Linked DNA regions of Endozoicomonas sp. GU-1. The protein of the gene in region 1 binds, or shares a complex with, the protein of each later gene. Links are inferred from orthologs where the notes say so. Each region holds a gene or a part of one and is shown on either strand. Other genes may lie near its edges.

The links.
Region 2: the proteins of trxA (region 1) and trxB are in contact, whole or in part, in a crystal structure (PDB 1F6M), measured with the Escherichia coli proteins. The link is inferred for Endozoicomonas sp. GU-1 from one-to-one orthologs.

Annotation. Positions count from the first base shown.
Region 1 is NZ_CP114771.1:3,637,994-3,641,320, forward strand. Bases 413-3,327 are described here. They hold trxA (thioredoxin TrxA), read right to left. Parts: upstream 2,075-3,327; coding sequence 1,751-2,074; downstream 413-1,750. Other genes in these bases: rho (transcription termination factor Rho), read right to left, coding at 413-1,419; O3276_RS15235 (Ppx/GppA phosphatase family protein), read left to right, coding at 2,483-3,327. Also shown: more of rho, read right to left, coding at 160-412. UniProt on the Escherichia coli protein: Participates in various redox reactions through the reversible oxidation of its active center dithiol to a disulfide and catalyzes dithiol-disulfide exchange reactions.
Region 2 is NZ_CP114771.1:4,927,393-4,943,641, reverse strand. What follows is about bases 1-2,889. They hold trxB (thioredoxin-disulfide reductase), read left to right. Parts: upstream 1-912; coding sequence 913-1,866; downstream 1,867-2,889. Other genes in these bases: zapE (cell division protein ZapE), read left to right, coding at 2,753-2,889; O3276_RS20620 (Z-ring associated ZapG family protein), read right to left, coding at 1,914-2,390. In the rest of the region: more of zapE, read left to right, coding at 2,890-3,847; O3276_RS20610 (SDR family oxidoreductase), read left to right, coding at 3,844-4,422; O3276_RS20605 (pilus assembly PilX family protein), read right to left, coding at 4,640-5,116; O3276_RS20600 (type IV pilin protein), read right to left, coding at 5,257-5,658; O3276_RS20595 (PilW family protein), read right to left, coding at 5,691-6,479; type IV pilus modification protein PilV, read right to left, coding at 6,483-7,079; O3276_RS20585 (GspH/FimT family pseudopilin), read right to left, coding at 7,076-7,615; O3276_RS20580 (type IV pilin protein), read right to left, coding at 7,733-8,140; O3276_RS20575 (pilus assembly protein), read right to left, coding at 8,142-12,917; O3276_RS20570 (pilus assembly PilX family protein), read right to left, coding at 12,962-13,579; O3276_RS20565 (PilW family protein), read right to left, coding at 13,579-14,628; type IV pilus modification protein PilV, read right to left, coding at 14,625-15,143; O3276_RS20555 (GspH/FimT family pseudopilin), read right to left, coding at 15,134-15,751.

The DNA.
Region 1 (3,327 bases):
CCCGCAAAATGAACGGACTGAAAGATCAAAGTCTGACCAGGTAGTTGCGCAATGGCTCATTGGTAGAAACAGGCTTGCAGGGTGCTTTGGCCTTATCCCCCGGCAGAGACTGTGATCGTGATCGACATCCTTCTCACAGTCCTTCCTGTGGGAATAAAATTACTTCCGTTTCATGGACTGGAAGAATTCTTCATTCGTCTTGGTGTGCTTCATACGGTCCAGCAGGAATTCAATGGCCTGAATTTCATCCATTGGGTGCAGGATTTTACGCAGAATCCACATACGCTGAAGCTCTTCTTCCGTGGTCAGCAGATCCTCACGGCGAGTACCTGACTTGTTGATACCAATAGCAGGGAAGACCCGCTTTTCAGCCGCCCGACGGTCAAGGTGGAGTTCCATGTTACCGGTACCCTTGAATTCCTCAAAGATAACCTCATCCATCTTGGAGCCGGTATCAACCAGTGCGGTTGCCAGAATGGTCAGGCTGCCACCCTCTTCAATGTTACGGGCAGCACCAAAGAAACGCTTCGGACGCTCAAGGGCATGAGCATCCACACCACCCGTAAGCACCTTGCCGGAAGAGGGAATCACGGTGTTGTAAGCACGGGCCAGACGGGTAATGGAATCCAGCAGAATAACAACGTCTTTCTTGTGCTCTACCAGACGCTTGGCTTTTTCCAGCACCATCTCGGCAACCTGCACATGACGTGAAGGAGGCTCATCGAAGGTAGAGGCGACCACTTCACCGCGCACGGAACGGGACATTTCGGTAACCTCTTCCGGGCGCTCATCAATCAGCAGAACAATCAGGTAGCACTCCGGATTATTACGGGTAATGTTTGCCGCAATATTTTGCAGCATCAGTGTTTTACCCGCTTTAGGAGGAGAGACAATCAGGCCACGCTGACCTTTGCCGATGGGAGCTACCAGGTCGATAATTCGAGCGGTTAAATCCTCTGTTGCACCATTTCCCATCTCCATAGTGAGACGGTCCTGGGGAAACAATGGCGTAAGGTTTTCAAACAGGATTTTATTGCGGGCATTTTCTGGTTGGTCAAAATTGATTTCATTCACCTTGAGGAGGGCAAAATATCTTTCTCCCTCCTTCGGTGGACGAATTTTCCCGGAAATCGTATCGCCCGTTCTCAGATTAAACCGGCGAATCTGACTTGGGGAAACATAAATATCGTCCGGTCCCGCCAGATAGGAACTATCAGCGGAACGGAGAAATCCAAAACCATCCTGGAGAATTTCCAGAACACCGTCACCATAGATGTCTTCACCACTGCGTGCATGGCGTTTGAGTATGGTGAAAATTACATCCTGCTTCCTGGAACGGGCAAGGTTTTCGAGACCCATTTCATTCGCTATCGCCAGAAGTTCAGGAACAGACTTTTTCTTCAGTTCGGTAAGATGCATAACCAGTAGTGTGCGAATGTTAAATTGAAAGGTAAGTGGCCGTTGTCTTTGCAGGAAGATCAGAAAGTATTTGACTTATTATGATAAAGGACAGCTAAGTGTTGATTGATGCCTGCGAGTGTTTATAACGGCTGCCCTGTCTGGGCCATATCCCTGAGGTCAGAAGATTCCTGACAGCCCTGTGTAATTACAGTCTATATCCATTTCTGGAAAATAATCAAGAATTAAGACTTCGTCAACTGAATTGATTTAAAAATTTAATCAAATGGCTATAAAATTGAGGCCAGTCAAGTGGCTGTAACGGTCTGTCACAACCACCAATGACCAGCAATTACAGATTGCTATCCAAAAATGCGGTCAGCTGTGATTTGGACAGGGCACCCACTTTCGTAGCTTCTACGTTGCCGCCCTTAAACAGCATCAGCGTAGGAATACCACGCACACCGTATTTTGGCGGGGTTGCCTCATTCTCATCAATATTCAGCTTGCAGACGGTCAGTTTGCCGTCGTAGTCCTGGGCAATTTCATCAAGAACGGGGGCAATCATTTTGCAAGGACCACACCATTCAGCCCAATAGTCAACCAGTACCGGACCTTCCGCCTTCAGAACCACTTCTTCGAAGGAGTCATCTGTCACTTTGACAATTTCGCTCATGGAATGGATCTCCTAACCAGGGTACTTAATTAGTACTTAAAAGTGTTTAAAGTAAACTCAGGAGCCTTGACCGAGGGCAAGCCAAACAGGCTGCCAAAAGATATCACCGGCCCAGAACTGACCTATTATGCCTGATTCATGGAATTTTGTGGCTTTTTTTTCTATAAAAATGCCATTGAGCATGGAGGCTTATAAGATTGCCATATGACACAGGCCTGTTTTTCAGTCATCAGTGTAGCTTTGCCCAGGGCAATACAGCCAGTAGGATTTGTGTGCATAACTCGATTAAAGTTAACCTTTTAACATCGGTTATGCTCCAGTCTGCAACCCGGTATTGTCAGGTTGTTAAAACGAGCATTGAAAGCACTGAAAAATATAACATTTTCAATATATTAGCTATGAAATATCATGACAAAACAAGGGCGTGAACAGTCCGGCAGTCTACCTCTGGTAGCCGCCATAGACCTTGGCTCAAACAGCTTTCACATGATCGTAGCCAGGGTGGATCAGGGTGAAATCCGGCCAGTAGAAAGGCTGGGCAAAAAGGTTCAGTTAGCTGCTGGGCTTAACCAGCACGACGAGCTAACGGCTGCAGCCATGAAGCGGGGCTTCAGTTGCCTGGAACAGTTTGCTCAGTACCTCGCTGGCAATACCTTTCAAGCGGTCAGAGTCGTGGGTACCAATGCCCTGCGTAAGGCGCGGAACAGCGATGCTTTTGTTGACCAGGCCCAGTCTATCCTGGGCTACCCGGTTGAAATTATCGCGGGCAGGGAAGAAGCTCGTCTCATTTACCTGGGTGTTGCCCAAACCCAGTCCGATGATAATGAGCGCCGCCTGGTGATGGACATCGGTGGCGGGAGTACCGAGTTTGTTATTGGCGAACGTTTTGAGCCAAAGTTGATGGAAAGCCTGCACATGGGCTGTGTGGTATTTACCGACCGTTTCTTTGGCACCGGAGAACTCACACCACAACGATTCCAGTCCGCTTATTACGCCGCACGACTGGAATTACTCAATATTGAACAATCATTTACCCGTTTGGGCTGGGTTGATGCCGTAGGGTCATCAGGTTCAATCCGTGCGGTCAGCAGCATTCTTCAGGCCATGGGAGAGAGTGATACCATCACCCGGGAAAATCTGGAGATGCTCAAGCTCAAAGTCCTGAAGTTTAACCAGATCGGCCGTGTTCGTTTTCCCGGGCTGAAGCCTGATCGTCAGGCGATTTTTCCAGCAGGCCTGGCCATTCTCATGGC
Region 2 (16,249 bases), 1.3 Mb from region 1 along the record:
AGGCTGCTCTATTTCCCGTTCCCACAACAGCGTTGCACCAACGACCGCAGCGGGAATAATCAGCAAATTGATCAACGGTATCAACATGGCCAGGTTAACAACCGCACCAAAAGGCCACGACGTTGATAGCTTCGGTTTCAATCGTGATAACATGTCGGAAAATGAGACACCCCGGTTATCCGCTGCATAGTCACAGTACTGGATAGCCATCATCCAGCCATTGAATAAAAACCACAACACTAGTCCCAGCACCGGAACAAAAGACAGTATCAGCAGCACAATTGCCCGGGGCAGGAAATACAACAGTTTGCGCAACTCCCGGCCAATACTTCTCGGCACAATTGTCAGCCAGTCAGACAATTTAAGATCAGGCAGCTCTGCGCCTTCCATTCGCTGCACTTTTTCCGCCAGCAGTGCATTAAACGGGGCCGCAATAAAATTCCCGATAATGGTGAAGGTAAAAAACATCACGGCCGCCAGGGCCAGAAAAACAGCGGCCATAGCAGATACTCCAGAAACGCCAGCCACTCTGGCATCCAGCCGGTGAGTTGCTCCATCCACAGAGAGAAATGGCCCGATGCCCAATAAATAATCCCGGAAAACACCAGGATATTAATGACCAGCGGAATCAAAACAAACCATCGCAATTGTGGCAGTAAAATCATTTTCAGTCCCCGGATAAAGTAACCGGGGCCTGATACAGGGGTGTTATGTATCATCACTTTATTGTTAATGCTTGCCAGAAACCGAAATATTACACCAGCAACAGCTATTTCTCTTGTTTTCTTCTCTTGGGCTCTTCTGCAATAGGGACAGACAATAAGACTCATAATTTTTGCCAATTGCCATGGCTCAAAGGCTATAGCTATTATAAGGCCATTTAATCATTACCCCTTATTAATGGAGTACATAATGAGCATAACCAGACACTCCCGCCTGTTAATTCTTGGTTCCGGGCCTGCGGGCTATACCGCCGCTGTCTATGCCGCCAGGGCCAATCTCAATCCGGTCATGATTACCGGCATGCAACAGGGGGGCCAGCTGACCACCACAACGGATGTTGATAACTGGCCAGGTGGACAGGAAGGGCTTCAGGGCCCCGGCCTGATGATGGAGATGGAAGCCCACGCCAAACGCTTTGGTACTGAAATTATTTTTGATCATATCGAAGAAGTGGATTTCAGCCAAAAGCCCTACACCCTGAAAGGCAGCCACACGTATACCTGCGATGCCCTGATTATCGCCACCGGAGCCAGCGCACGCTATCTCGGCCTGGACAGTGAAGAAGCCTTCAAGGGTAAAGGGGTGTCCGCCTGCGCAACCTGTGATGGATTCTTTTACAAAAATAAAGATGTGGTCGTGGTCGGTGGCGGCAACACGGCGGTTGAAGAAGCGCTCTATCTCTCTAACATTGCCAGAACCGTTACCGTGATTCATCGACGCCAGCAATTTCGCTCAGAAAAGATCCTTCAGGACAAACTGATGGATCGCGTGCAGAACGGCAATATCAAACTGGTTCTTGACTCTGTTCTGGATGAAGTGCTGGGCGACGATATGGGGGTCACCGGCGTCCGGGTTAAAAATGTGCTGAGTGGTGAATCCGAAGAAATATCCGCAATGGGCTGCTTTATCGCCATCGGCCATACCCCGAATACCGGTATTTTTGCCGGTCAGCTGGACATGAAAGATGGCTATATCCGGGTGAATAGCGGTCTGGCAGGCAATGCCACACTGACGTCAAAAGAGGGAGTGTTTGCCGCCGGGGATGTTATGGATCATGTCTATCGCCAGGCGATTACCTCTGCCGGTACTGGCTGCATGGCAGCATTGGATGCCGAGAAGTATCTGGATGCCCTGGAAGCTTAAATAGAGTTGCTACAGGCTTCCTCGACAGGAAGCCTGTATGTCACCGTTTATTTATCGGTGGTGGTTCCTTCTTTCGCAGACTCACCGTAACCATACTCTTCAGCCAACGCTCCCTGTTCATCAGGGCAGGATTTAGGCGCATAGTCCTTGGGCTGCTCCAGGGGTGGCGTGCGTTCATTACGACGCTTATGAATCTTCCCGGACAGCAGTGCGTTACTGCTTAACAGGGAGTCGCCAAGCCGGTTGCGGACTTCTTCATCCTTACAGAGCGCTTCTGCACCATTGGCCAGATGCTCATGGACATCCCGGTAGGTATCGGTCAGTTTATTGATCAGGTGGGCTGATGTGGTGAAGTGATCTCCCACACGCTCCTGGTACTCTTTGAATTCCTGCTGAAGTTCATCCAGCTGGCTCTCCAGCCTGCCGTTACGGGATTTTGCACCGGACAGTAAATGGTAAACGAGCGCACCACACAGAATCCCCGTCAGAAACGCCAGACTACCGATAAACCAAAGTACGTTCATGTTTTCCACAGTATCGCCTCACTCAGTGGGGCCCGCGCCCTTGTCATTAAATCACAACGCCATGTGCTTTAGCACCTGCCTATAAACAGATTGTATAGATTCCATTGAAGTTGGCCTAGCCCATACCGACAAAAGCCAGATTCGAGCAAAACCCACAGACTTTGTCCACCGCTTACTTTGTATAGTTGCTTTCGTCAAAGAGTGATAAAAGAACATCAAAGCCTATGATGACCGAACCCGGCCTGAAAAGGTTCAGTTCAGCAAGCCTTGCCACCTGACCGTAGTCCAGTTACATTGACAGCTTTTGCCCCGTTGGCAAATATGAAAACAATAAGCAGCGCTCCTTTATCCAGTATTTGATTATGACCCCGCAAGCTTGTTATCACAGGGATATCACCCAAAAAGGTTTTAGCAGGGACCCCGCCCAGGCTGAGGCGGTAAAACACTTGCAAAACCTCTATGAACAGCTGATCCAGCCACCCGGGGGATCACTCCTCAAGAAGATCAAAGGTGCCCTCGGCAAGCCTCGTGAGCCGTTACGTGGCCTCTATTTCTGGGGGGGCGTTGGCCGGGGTAAAACCTGGCTGATGGACACCTTTTATCACTGCCTGCCCTTTCAGGATAAGCTGCGCATGCACTTCCACCACTTTATGCGCCGGGTGCATGCCGAGCTTAAGACACTGGAGGGACAGAAAAACCCGCTATCAAGCGTCGCTGAACGTCTTTCCAAAGAAGCAAGGATCATCTGCTTTGATGAGTTCTTTGTTTCCGACATCACGGACGCCATGATCCTGGCCGGTTTAATGGATCAACTGTTTCAGCGGGGCGTCACCCTGGTCGCCACATCGAATGTGGACCCCGACCTTCTCTACAGGGATGGACTGCAAAGGGCCCGTTTCCTTCCGGCCATCGACCTGATAAAAAAGCACACCCTGGTGGTGAATGTTGATGGCAATATTGACTATCGCCTGCGTCTTCTGGAAAAAGCTGAAACCTACTATTGGCCCCTCAATAAGGCCAACCATGAAAAGCTGGAGCGGATATTTTCAGAGCTGGCTGCTGACCCGGAACATATTGAGTCGGGCCAGAGCATCGAAATATCAGGACGCCCGATCAACACCGTAAAGTCAGGCAGAGATGTGGCCTGGTTTACCTTTACGGATCTGTGCGATGGCCCCCGCAGCCAGAATGACTATATCGAGCTTGCCTGCCTGTACCATTCAGTCATTGTTCAGGATGTCCCTCAGTTTGATGCCAACCGGAATGATCAGGCCCGCCGCTTCATCAATCTGATTGACGAGTTCTATGACCGTGGCGTAAAACTTATTTTATCCAGTGAAGTTCATCTTGAAGCACTCTATGCCAGTGGTGCTCTGTCGTTTGAGTTCAAGAGAACGCGCAGTCGTCTGCAGGAGATGCAGTCTACAGAGTATCTTGCCCGGCCTCACAAGCCATAAGCGCGTCGAAAATAAATACAGGAGTTTCATCGTATGGATCTTGGTATTCAAAACAAAGTTTTCATATCGATGGACTGGTCATCAATGCCGGAGGCCCGGCACCGGGTTTCTTTGAAGAGTTTGATGATCAAGCCTGGCAGGCTGCTTTTGAATTGACGCTGATGAGCGCCATACGACTGATCAGGGCAACGCTGCCGGCGCTTAAAGTAAACGGCGGCAGCATTCTTACCCTGACCTCCTCCGCCGTAAAGGAACCCATCGATATTCTGGTGATGAGTAATGTCATGCGTTCAGGCGTCAACAGTCTGGTAAAAACACTCGCAACCGACTTGGCGCAATACAATATCCGCATCAACAATCTGATTCCGGGCTCCATCAATACGGATCGAATCAAAGCCCTGAACATGTTCCTGGCGCAACGGTCTGATACCAGCCCGGGCAAAGTTCGAAAAGCGGCCGAGTCAGCTATTCCCATGGGGCGTTACGGCAAGCCTGAAGAGTTTGCCAATGCTGCCGCATTTTTGCTTTCCGATGCGGCCAGTTACATCACCGGAACCAATACGGTGGAAAAATGAAGAGCGTCTGATTCAGGATCTGTTGGCCTAAGCTTCCAAACGCAGAAGCCCTTAACCCGGATATTTCATAAACGTGCTTCCGCTCTCGCTTGTCCTTTGCCGCTCTAAGGGAGTTGTGTTCAGTCGACCGTACTCCCCGGTACGGCGCTCCCTCACAAAATCCCTTAGAGCGACAAATTCCTACGCGAGATTCGGGGCAGTTTATGAAATATCCGGGTTAGCTTCCTGGTAATGTATCAACGAAGATAATCCCCATAGTCTGGCTTGAACTGGCTCCGTTACCATTGAGCGTAGCTATGCTGTCTAACTCATAAACACGGCCAATGAATTTAGCAATGTCAAATCCGGGGGGAGGAAGGGTATTGGAAACATACCTGAGTGTAACCCTCTGACATATTCCAACTGCATTGTTACACCCACCCGGATTAACAATAGGAGACAGAGTTTCCTGCTTCGCGGTGAAGGCGTTACGGAAATGTACGGGATTGGCATCCAGGTAGGAAAATTGGCTTTCCAACTCATTGAAGGCAACCTGATATACCTCAATGGTTCGCTGTTCATTGCCTACAGTTACTTCTTCCAGCAATGCTGTTTCCATAACCATAAGACCGGAAAACGTCATAACAAGCATGACAATCATAACGATTAATAAAAAAGAACCCGTCTGCTTGCGTTGCTCTGAACCGCTTTCCATAATGACAGCCCGTATTAATGAGGTCTTCAAATGGTGCTATCGACTGATCATTCTGCCACATAATATCCATCGAGCTTTTTCATCAGTGAAATTCCAAACGGGTTATTGCAAATCATCTACCTGCCGACATCTTGCTAACATCATCGCCAGTGGCTTTGAGGTGTTCGTGCTCCGCGGCTGTCCAAAGTCATATTGCCATCTTCTGCCTGCAAACCCTGGGCAACAGCAGTTAACTGCACGCAGCGCTCCAGGGAGTCTGAACCACACTGAGCGGCCTGTATCTGGTAAGTACCAGTTTCAGACTCTACAGGGCTTGTGGTGTCAAACCCTAAATCGGCCAGATTGGCAGTGTATCTCAACATCTCAGTGTAATACCGTTCCTGCTGCTGCATGACGTTCAACAGCATGGCAGCACCCTCACCTCTTTTTGATTCGGTGACATATTGCCGATAGCTGGGCAGCATAATGCTTGCCAAAATACCAATAATGGCCACAACAATCATCAGTTCAATCAAGGTGAAACCTTTATTAACCTTATTCATCGGTTCTCTCTCCGGAGCTCTCGGACAGCCTCCTAAAATCCAGCATTATTCAAACGGATGGCTGTGCTGTACATGTACCTGGGCGTCTGATCATCCATTGTCAAACTGCCACTATCGAGCAGGTTATAGGTTCTGGACCTTCTATCAAAAATACGTGACTCCTTTCCAGCACTGACCAGCACGCCAACACGAATGCCTAAAACCTGTCGCCAGTCTGCCACCCCAGAGGCTGTCACATACTGGTTAATACTTGACTCCCCCGCCGGTGCAATCCCATAAAGTGCCTGCAATCGCTCCACACCCTGAACCAGTGCCTGGGCATTCCCCCGTGGAGTTCCCGTTAATGGATCATAACCACGGCAAAACAGGGTGCTGATGTGATCGTTTGCATGGTCCGGTGCTACAAAATAGACGTCTGCTGTCAATGCCCCCGGGACAACGGTTGCTCCGGTACAGTCCTGAAGTTGACCATTATCACGATTTGGCACGGGCTCATATTGAATCGCCACTCTGTCACTGTTGGTACCACCACCTTCAATCGTACAGGTCGCCCCCCCTTCGCATCTTCCCAGGTAGAAAGGTTGTATTGAGCCTGCTCCAATCTCGGATCTGAAGCCGGCTCTACGAAACTCAGTACTCATGATATAGAGACTATGACGTCCGTTTTCCTGGGCTGTGGCAATAAACTCATTCACACTGGCGGAGCGACTATTGTTCACCATTAACTGTAAAGCACTGCCTGCGACTATCAGCCCCATAAGAAAGGCCAGCATCATTTCTACAATGCTGAACCCCTTTTGATGATGAATTATATTGGGCATTGTTCAATTCCTGACGTACCTGAATTCAACCTGCTGACGATCCCCAAGAACACCTTTTTCCGTTCCCCTTGCGGCCCAGGAAATCAGGACCCTGACTTTATCCGTCGGCAAACAGGAGCCATCACAGCTGATGTCGATTCTCGGTTCGATCACGATATTGGCACTGCCGCACATCAAACCATGAATATCAAACGCCGCCATTTGATCAGCATTACATGTGGTACCAATACAACGGGGAGGAGGTGCCTGGCAGTAGGAACCCAAATTGGCGGAGGCGTTTGATGATTCTCTCTGATAAGCAGAGTTTGCCAGCCCGGCCGGGTTTAGCCTCATTACCTCAGCAGCGGCATTCACCATCCATACGGCCTGGGATCGCTGGATAGCGTCATGATTCGCTCGAATGGCCTGACTTTGCATACCAGTAACCGCGATTACGCCACCGGCAAAAATCAGCACACCGACCATGACTTCAACAATACCGATCCCTTTTTGCCGCAAAGGCCCGGGCTGTCTTCCTGTCTTGTGAAAAGCCGCAACCGAAAGGGAACCTGGTTCAGCATTTACGGGGCTGGCATTGGCAGGATTGATATGGTTGGTCATAAACAATTCACACCCTCACGCTTGCGAATCAACCCTGATCCTGAAATATTCACCAGTCGCTGAAACACTGGTCTTTTTGGCACCGAACATAACGTGAACCCACCCTGATGAACTGCGCTCCCCCTGGGTCTGAAACTGAGTACCTCAGCATTGCTGTGCCACAGAATTTCAACCGGGCTGCTGACCGGGTTATAAACCCGAATAACCTCTTCACCCCAGTCAACATAGTTGTTGCCATTACGGTTAACGAAAACAATCCAGCCATCTGCCCAGTTCACCCCGGGCTGACAGCCACTGCCAGTTGTAGAGCGACAGACGCTGACGGTTTCAGCCCGCTTGATCGCTTCACTTCTGGCCAGAACCGCACTGGCATAGAGCCGCTGATTCACATAATCAAGCTTGAACCCTTCAGCAACCTGCCCGATGGGAATCACCAGATTGACCATGATGGCGATCAGGACAATCGTGATCATCATCTCTACAAGCGTGAAGCCACGGTTGTATTTATGGTTTAACGTTGTTTGAAGAAATAACAAACCCACCTACTTCCCTGTCGAGGACGCCTTTCTTTAAATCTAGGTGTGTGAGTTAAACCGACGTTCAGAAGTCGATAGACGGTACAAAAACAAGGATAAAAACTGGAAGTCGTCCGTTTATTTCCAGCACGCTTCCGGGGCCAGAACCCCTAAATGATCCACAGTAAACTGTGTACAACCTGAGTCCGTAGCCTGGACACCATTGCCCAGCGCAGTGGCTGTCAGGGTAAATGAGGAGTTGTCGGCTTCAACGCTCAGGTTGTAATAACCCTCGGGAGAACTGCTTCCACCGAGCATATCCATAGAGTCTGTATAGGTATGGTTAACAGAGTACCAGCGCTCCTGGGCAGCCATAGCGGCGGTCAGGGCGGCCCAGGCATCGCTGCGTCGAACTTCATACATATACTGGCTGTAGGAGGGATAGACGATACCTGCCAGAAGACCAATTATGGCGACAACAATAATCAGCTCGGGTAATGAAAACCCCTTTTCATGACTATTTTTCACTGGTTTATCTGTATTCATATCAATCAATCCATGGAATGCTGAAAATCTGCCACCAGCTCTGCCGTCCTTCTGAGCTGAAACTGTAATCAAGGTTTGTTGCCGTAATACTGCCCCCGGCCCCCTGGGTCACCGCAGTCAGTTTCCCTCCTTCCCCCTGATGGACCACCGGTGAAGAAGCATAACCGATCCCCAGACTCACCTTATTCAGGGAACGCTCCAGCTCCAGACTTTCCACAGGCACACTGCCCAGGACGGCATCAGGCGATGCGGTACCGGTCAGGTAATGAACGGCATAAAGTGAGCTTGTACCATCAATGGAACAACTGTCCGCAGGTGGACGGTATTCAGTAAACAGGATTTGGGAGAACAGCCTGGCAGCGCGGTTCACACTTCGTCCGGCTGGGCCAGAGCCATCAACACTGAGAGGCAGCGTCCACCCCCCCTGCTCAGCGACCACCGCCTGTAAGGTACCGAAACTGTTGATGGTTCGGGAGCCTACCGTAAATGGCGTATAGGAGGAGTCTGACTTCTGCACGACATCACCATTGGTAAATACAACCACATCCCCCACATTGACCAGATTGCTCTGGCTGACAGATGCATAGGTAAACTGCCTGGAGCTGTTCAACGGCTCCTGAACACCGTAGAAATAGTTGGCCTCCGTACTGCGATTGTCACCATTGGTCAGCAGCCGACCTGTTCCGGAGTATACCCAGAAGCTGTTGTCATCAGTCACGGTCATGGGGGGGGCCATAATCGGCTGTCCGGCATCCATAAACACATTCAGGCTGGAGTTTTCCAGTGCTGATGTCAGCCTTAGCCTCATCAGCTTTCCGCTCAAACCGGCACCTCCGGTCTCAACCGTGCCAAAGTAAACGGCATTATCCTGGTAATCCCGGTCCCAGTCTTCAGCCACCATATCGCCTGCATAAGCCGTGGAATAGGAGGTCACAAGGGGATCAAAACCGGTAACAAAATTCTTGTTATTCAGATCATAAGCAAATACCCGAAGATTCTGATCCGACGTTCCCTGCTCCAGGGCTGATCTCAGGGCAGTAGACCCGCTGCCTGCTGGCCCGGAGCCAAACACCAGGTACCATTCGTTTTGTACCGGATTACTCCAATCGGTCTCGCCATTAACATCCGCACCAGCTTTCCGCCGTTTAACCAGCGCAGGCTGTGAGGTGGTAAAACCCAGATCAGCATGGGTAATTTCAGCCAGCAACTCCGGTGGTTGCTCGGGATCAGTGATATCCAACACCACCCAGGCAGAGCGCATGGTACGACTTTCACTGTCGATGGTGACATCAATATTGCCCCCTCCCAGTCTCATACCCACCACCAGAACCGTTCCCCAGCCACCAGGATGAGTGCTGTCATCAGCGAAGATATTGGCATCGAAGACCATCGGTTCCGAATCCATGTAATAAACATGGGGGTAATCGGTCTCAGTGAGCCAGCGAAGGTGAGGTAACAGATTCATTGGTGCGTAACTCCAAAGCTCTGAACCCAGCGGATGCTGTACCTCACCATGACTGGCTGTGCGCTCATAGCGGTAGGAACTCTCTTCCCAGAACCCGCCATTAAAGGCATGAATCAAACCATCGTTGGCTCCGACGTAGAGCATATGCCGCCGATTCAGGTATTGATTGCGGAAGGTTCGATAGCTGCTGTCGTTGTAATAGGCGTCGTAACGACTATCGGGTGCTGCCACCAGTCTGGGTGTTGAGTGAACGATGTCCCCAAGGCGCCAGACTTCATCAATACCATCTTCATCAAAGTCGATGGTACGGGAACGGGTGCCAGCCTGCTCTTCTCCCCGAACATAGTTAACGACAGTAGCGACTTCACTGGCAGAGATGCCCAGATACCCTTCATGTCCAGTAAAGGTTGAAGGCATAAACGGCAGCTGTTCATCATCGTCCACCTGCTGATTATTATTGATATCCAGCCAGGTCAGCATATGTCGGCCACCGGAGGCGAGTGCGTTATAGGTTCGCTGGTTGGTCAGGTCACTCAATAAGGCCAGCTGCTCTCTGGCATCCCAAATTGTTTCCAGCGAAGCGAGTGATTTCAGCGGGCCATCGGCTACCCTGGTGACACCAAAGTCGTCAGAGTTGTAGCGCTGGACCATGGTCTGCCCGGCATTCGGATCAAAAAACAGTTCAACAATTTTATCTGAGCGGTAGTCATCCAGTTGGGCATTCCCGTTGCCATCTTCACGGATATAGCCTTTGCTATCGATAAACAGTGAATGGAGAATACCGCCCCAGGTCACCGACTTGCCATTGATATCCAGGCTTGGCTGAAACAGTGCCTGATAGATCGCGCCAGTGCCTGTAGAGCTATTGGCAAACAGCGCCGCATTCGTTGCCGAAGAGACCCGACTGGAAATATCTTCAAGTACCTGCCCCAACTGACTGGCAAGCAAGGCTGGATTTCTGGCGAAAAAATAGTTATCCGGCAAGCCATCCGAGCCCAGGGCTCCCGTCACATTATTTCTATTGTCCCACTCACGGTGATCGTCGCTATCAGGGCTGCCATCCCCATCAGCATCATGATTGGGACTGCCATCGCCATCAAGATCGATAAAGCCACCGTATTTTGCCGCAAGAAACAGCGGTTTGGGCAACACGCCAGCAGCCGCTCCGGAGGCGGTAAAATCAGTAACCTTAAATGCGGTTGTTCCCTTGTAGGCATAATCAGTTTGCAGTCCATCACGCCCCGAACTCCCGGTGACGGTGTAAGAGAAGCGCATATTCAGACCGGCAAATACGCCATCCACCTGCACAGCCACCCTGACTTCATTGGCATTAAACCCGGTTGTCGTCAGCGTGCTGTCTGTGGTTTGGTTGCATTGATTGCCAACACAGAACTTGATTCTGGAAGAAGCGTCATAGTCGTAGTCATTTCCCCAGAGCGAATCCTCCCAGGTAAACAGAAGAGAGCCCTGAACAACCTGTCCTGTGGCATTCAGTATCTGCTCTTCAATCACCACATCGGTTAAAGAGCAGTCACTGATATTGTTACCATTGAAGTTAGAGCTACTCTGACAAAACGGCTGAAAAGTAAATGATTTACCATTCACATCCAAGGTAAAACCCGGCAAGGATTCGGCCATTTCAATGGCATAAGTTTTCACTTTCTGAGAACCGTCAAAATCGGTACGCAGGTCGCTGGTATTTCCATAATAAGCAAGTCCTGCTGCCTGATACCCCCCTTCCAGCTGAGGAATTTCCGGGCACAGGCCAACGGCTTTAGAAAGTCCTGACAAATACTTTGAAGTGCATTGACGTTTACTTCCGGTTCCGCCAACCAGGTAGTTACCGGCAAAATTACCGCCATACTCATGGTTGCCCACTTCATCTGTTTTGCTATTTACGGAGCTGGTTCCTGTCATTCCAGGCAGGTCCGAACTGCTGGATAGCTGATCGGTATCGAAAGAATTCAGGCCTGTGGATAACACAATAATGGAGCAGTTGGCACAGGCACTTTCCGATGACATGGGATTGGCCCAGCTTTCCCTGGATAAGTCACTGACAAAAGCACGGTCATTCGTGGTATCAAAACTACTGGTAGCCGCTGAATTTCCGGAAAAATAGCGAAGTGCCTCTAAATAAAGTTCAGCCAGCGGATTGCCCCACATACTGCAATGCTTAGAGGAGTATGTGCCTCTGCTGCCTTTAAAGTCCGAAACAGAAATTCCGTAAGTACCGCAATCCGTATATTTGTTCTGGGAAAAACTGTACTTCGCCAGTCTGAACTTATTGATGTTATGAATAATGCCTTCAACACTGTTGAAACGGCCGGTAGCCAGGTCTATCTCATCATCAACACTCTGCGTATTACCGGCAATTTTGCTGATATTTTTCCGCAATACGCCACCGGAAATATTTTTATCATAAGAACCACTAATTAAGCCAAAGCGAATATCCCCTGACTCACCATACTGCTGAAGCAAGCCTGTGGGTTTGCTATTGCCGGTGCTGTACAGCTTACAGCGATCGGTATTAACAGCGTCTTTATCTGTGACACAAGCCTCAATATAAACGTCATTCGTTGTTAATCTGTACCAGGTAGAAGGACTGTTTACTCTACCCCACTGACACTGTCTTTCTTCAGTTGAAGCCCATCGCGGCCAAGCTTCCCTGGCAACCCTGACTTCAGGCGTGCCATTTTCGGAACCGGCAACATTGCAAAGGCTGATCTCACTGTCGCTAAAGGGCGTAAAATTTTCTGTTGGAATACCAGAAACACTGCTTCTGTACACCTTAACAAATGCATGTACATCCCTGGGGATATAAGCCCGTTCCAGTATCGTTTGATTATCGGTATCCGTTGATCGCTTGCCACCAAAAAGCACCGTTCTGAGGATGTCCATCCGTGTCATGGTGGCCCAGTTCAGAAAGTTACCACTCCAGGGAGCCTCAGAGGTGGTGCAATAGTGCCCGTGATCACCGGTGGCTTGGGCTACCGGAGAATAGCGTCCGGAAGCGTATTGATAGCACCAGCCACTGTCGAAATACCCGAGATAGTCAAAACTGTCCACATAGCTGGTATCCAGTCGTCCATCCGAATCCAGGTCCGTATAATCGCTGTACGCTTTTTTAAAAAGTTCATGATCAACGGACATCACCAGCATCACCAGTGGCTCCGATGTATTACTGATCAAGGGGGGCGTTGCTGCATAATCACTGGAAACCGCTTCAGCATTGGCCCTTAAAGAAAACAGCAACAGCAATCCGAACAACATGACCTGCCTGAGAGTAAAACCATGTGAGGTATATCGATCCATGATCACCTCCGCTTCCCTGTTAATATTCCAACGTTAACTCAAAATCAGCTGCTTTTTTTATACGACGTTTGAAGCATTACCCGCGAATCACCCGAACCGCCAGTAGCCAGAGCGGTAATCCGATAGAATTGAGCCCAGTCCCCACGGTTGGCCGGGTCTGGTAAAGGCCCTGATGCCTCTTTGGCGATATAGCAGCGAAACTCAATAATGTATTTGGCCCGGGCTGATATACCGCTGATGGTAACTGTCGTCACTCTGTGCCGATCGCTCGCACTCCACAAGGTACCCGTTAACCAGGGCTCGGAAACACCCGGGTCACAGCTGCCAATATCGTCAATATCGCTTCCGGCAAAACAGTACCCATTGTCACAATTCACGCCAAAGCCTGATAAGGCCAGTTCATTATCGGCAATAAAATTTTCCGCCTCTTTTAACGCCGCCTCTGCCGCATAAAATGCCATCTGCTGATCCTGATAATTACCACTCATCTTCTCTTCAAGCGTTGCCATTTTTACAGCGGTCAAACCAGCAACCGTCATAACCAGCAACATCACCAGGCTGACCAGCAATATACTTCCTCTCTCACCTGTTTCCGGATGCAATAAACGGCTTTTCCAGAAAGACTCAGTATGTTGGCCTGCGGCAGTTAAAATGATTCCCATCACAGCCCCCGGTTCCTCAGCTTAATGGTTTTCATAAAGCTTCGACGAACATAGAGATCATCAGGCAGCACTCGCTGGCCAGCAAAGAAATAGGCCTGAGCTTCCGGAGCCACTTCAGTAAAACTCCGAACCAGCAGTTCAAGCTTGACCGTAATAATCTGCCGCCACTCATCGCTGTAAGGTGTTATTTCACCGACGGTCATATACCGGTTGGCAACCCCGTCATTATCACTGTCCAGCCCATAACGAATACTCAGGTCTTCAATGCCTTCGACCAGCGCTTCTGTATTGATGCTATTGCCACTGGCGTATTCACCCGCCAGTTTCCGGTACAGTGTCGGTACGTTATTGCTTTCCCTCAGATAGAAGGCATAAGACTGCAAAGGTGCCAGTCGTGATCCCCGGTGACTGATATTGCCGGAACCAACAGTACTGCCATGACAACTGAAGTTACCCTGTAACTGACTGATACAGTTGTAAAGGCTGCTACTGCCTGCTGCCGGATGCGTCACCACACTATTGGTTGTTGCCGCCCCTGCCCGGAAAATGGAAACCTGCCCACAGTCTGATGAAATCAGCGCCAGAAGATCACCTTCATCATGGCTACGGCTTTGTGCCAGTGTTGCCGAAGCAGTGCCAGTATTATGGCCACTGACCAGGGTGGACTGATTGCTATCAACACTGTGGATAATAATGGCTTCAGAGATAGCATTGCTGTCCAGCTGCTGCTCAACACTGTTACCGGCAGGAATGCCCAGAACGCCTTTATCAAAATGCATCATCCACTGACGATTATCGTTATCGGAATAGACTAAATTGGCCAGCTTTGCCTGGGCAGGACAGCCGGTATATCCCGCAGTACTGATACTTTGCCCCAGAATATCCAGGGCCAGCCGACCATTTTCCTGAACCCGTGCCAGCTCATCCTGCAATACCCACGATCGGCTGGATGCCAGTACCAGGTGGCCAACCCCGGTAAAAAGAACCAGACCAAGGACCAGGGCAATCATCATTTCAACCAAAGAGAATCCTTTCTCACTCCGCTTCATAGTATCCCCTTTAATACCACATCACTCAGGGGGGCCCTGTTGCCCATATCCGGGAAACTGAGACGAATGATATACGTTCGAACACCCTCACTGTCCTGGTAGGTAATTGAACCCGTGCTGCCCGGAATCTGGCAGGTCAGCTGAAACTTCCATTGCAGAATATCGTAGGCCGCCATTTCCTGAGGACTACAGCTTCCAGCTTCGCAGCTGTCGGGGTAGCCGCTGTCAATGCATTGGCTGTATTCAAGATCATTCAAACCTGCCTGATAACTGATACCGCTTCTGGCCAGGCTGTTGTTGGCCTGAATACGATCCAGCATATCCGTCGCTAAAAAGGTAGCCTGTGATTGCACATAGGCTGACTGGTTATACTGCAAACTGCTGCTATGTACTCCTGCCATACCAAGAATGCCGATGATGATCACCAGCAGGCTGATCAATACTTCTATCAACCCTGCACCCCGGTTCTTTTTCTCAGGGCTTTTGCCATCACTATGAACATCCTTCAGCCGCATGCGCCCCACTCCTCCGTCCGGAGACGGCCTGTCATGCTGATAATAATTGCTTTGGCATCACTGTTACTGTCCTGGTCACAAACCTGAAAAGTGCCTGCCTGACTGGTCTGGCCACGGCTATTGAAGCGAAGGCTGTAACCACGATTCCACAGGATTGAGATAAGCTCTGACTGCCCTGCAACACGACGAATCACCTGGTCACTGTCGTTCAATAGACCATCATCACGTTCATCCGTAAAAATAAGCCAGCCGTGATGCCAGCCAGCGTTACTTTCATCGCAGGTCAGATCATCCACAGTGCTACATAATGAAACGGTTCGTTGTCGTTTGACAGCCTCAGATCTGGCCAGCATCAAACTGCCATACAGTTCATCTGCCACATTATCGATCCGGTTATTGACGATAAGGGTTTTCATGCCGGGTGCCGACACTGCGATCAAAATAGCCGCAACGGACAGGGAGACCAGTAACTCAACCAGAGAAACACCCATTGTTTTTAACGGAGTTTGGGGGAAATATTCAGACGGGAAATGGCGATTGCTCTCACAGGCTGTATGAGAGCTGGCAACATGAATTGCTGAGAAACGATGCCCAACCTTGTACTTCATTGCCCAATCCCTGGCACTCAGTTTTTTTGATGATGTGCGGTATCCAATTGCCAGAAGCTGTCATGCCAACTGAATCTGCGTCAGGCTTTCTGGTGAGAAGACATTGCATCTTTTACCCAATTTTAAACCCGAAAACTGAAGTACCAGGATTTAATCTATTAAAGGTTCCTTTCCTTTGATCAATGGGTCAGCAATCAGCAGAAAGCCCAAAACCCGGTTAAAAATGCCAAGAGGCGTGTTAACCAACCTTTACAGCTTATCGTTATTCATGGCCATTGATCAGATTTTATTCAACGAATAACGTTTACTTTGACCGATTGTTTGCAAAAATTAAAAAAATGAATTAATCAGAAACCGCTTTCAAACGCAGCTCTCTAGGCATGGTAAAGACAATATTCTCTTCTTTACCAGCCAGCTCTTCCGGTAATTCTGCACCCAGTTCTTTTAACCGCGTGATAACGCCCTGAACCAGAATATCCGGTGCCGAAGCGCCTGCTG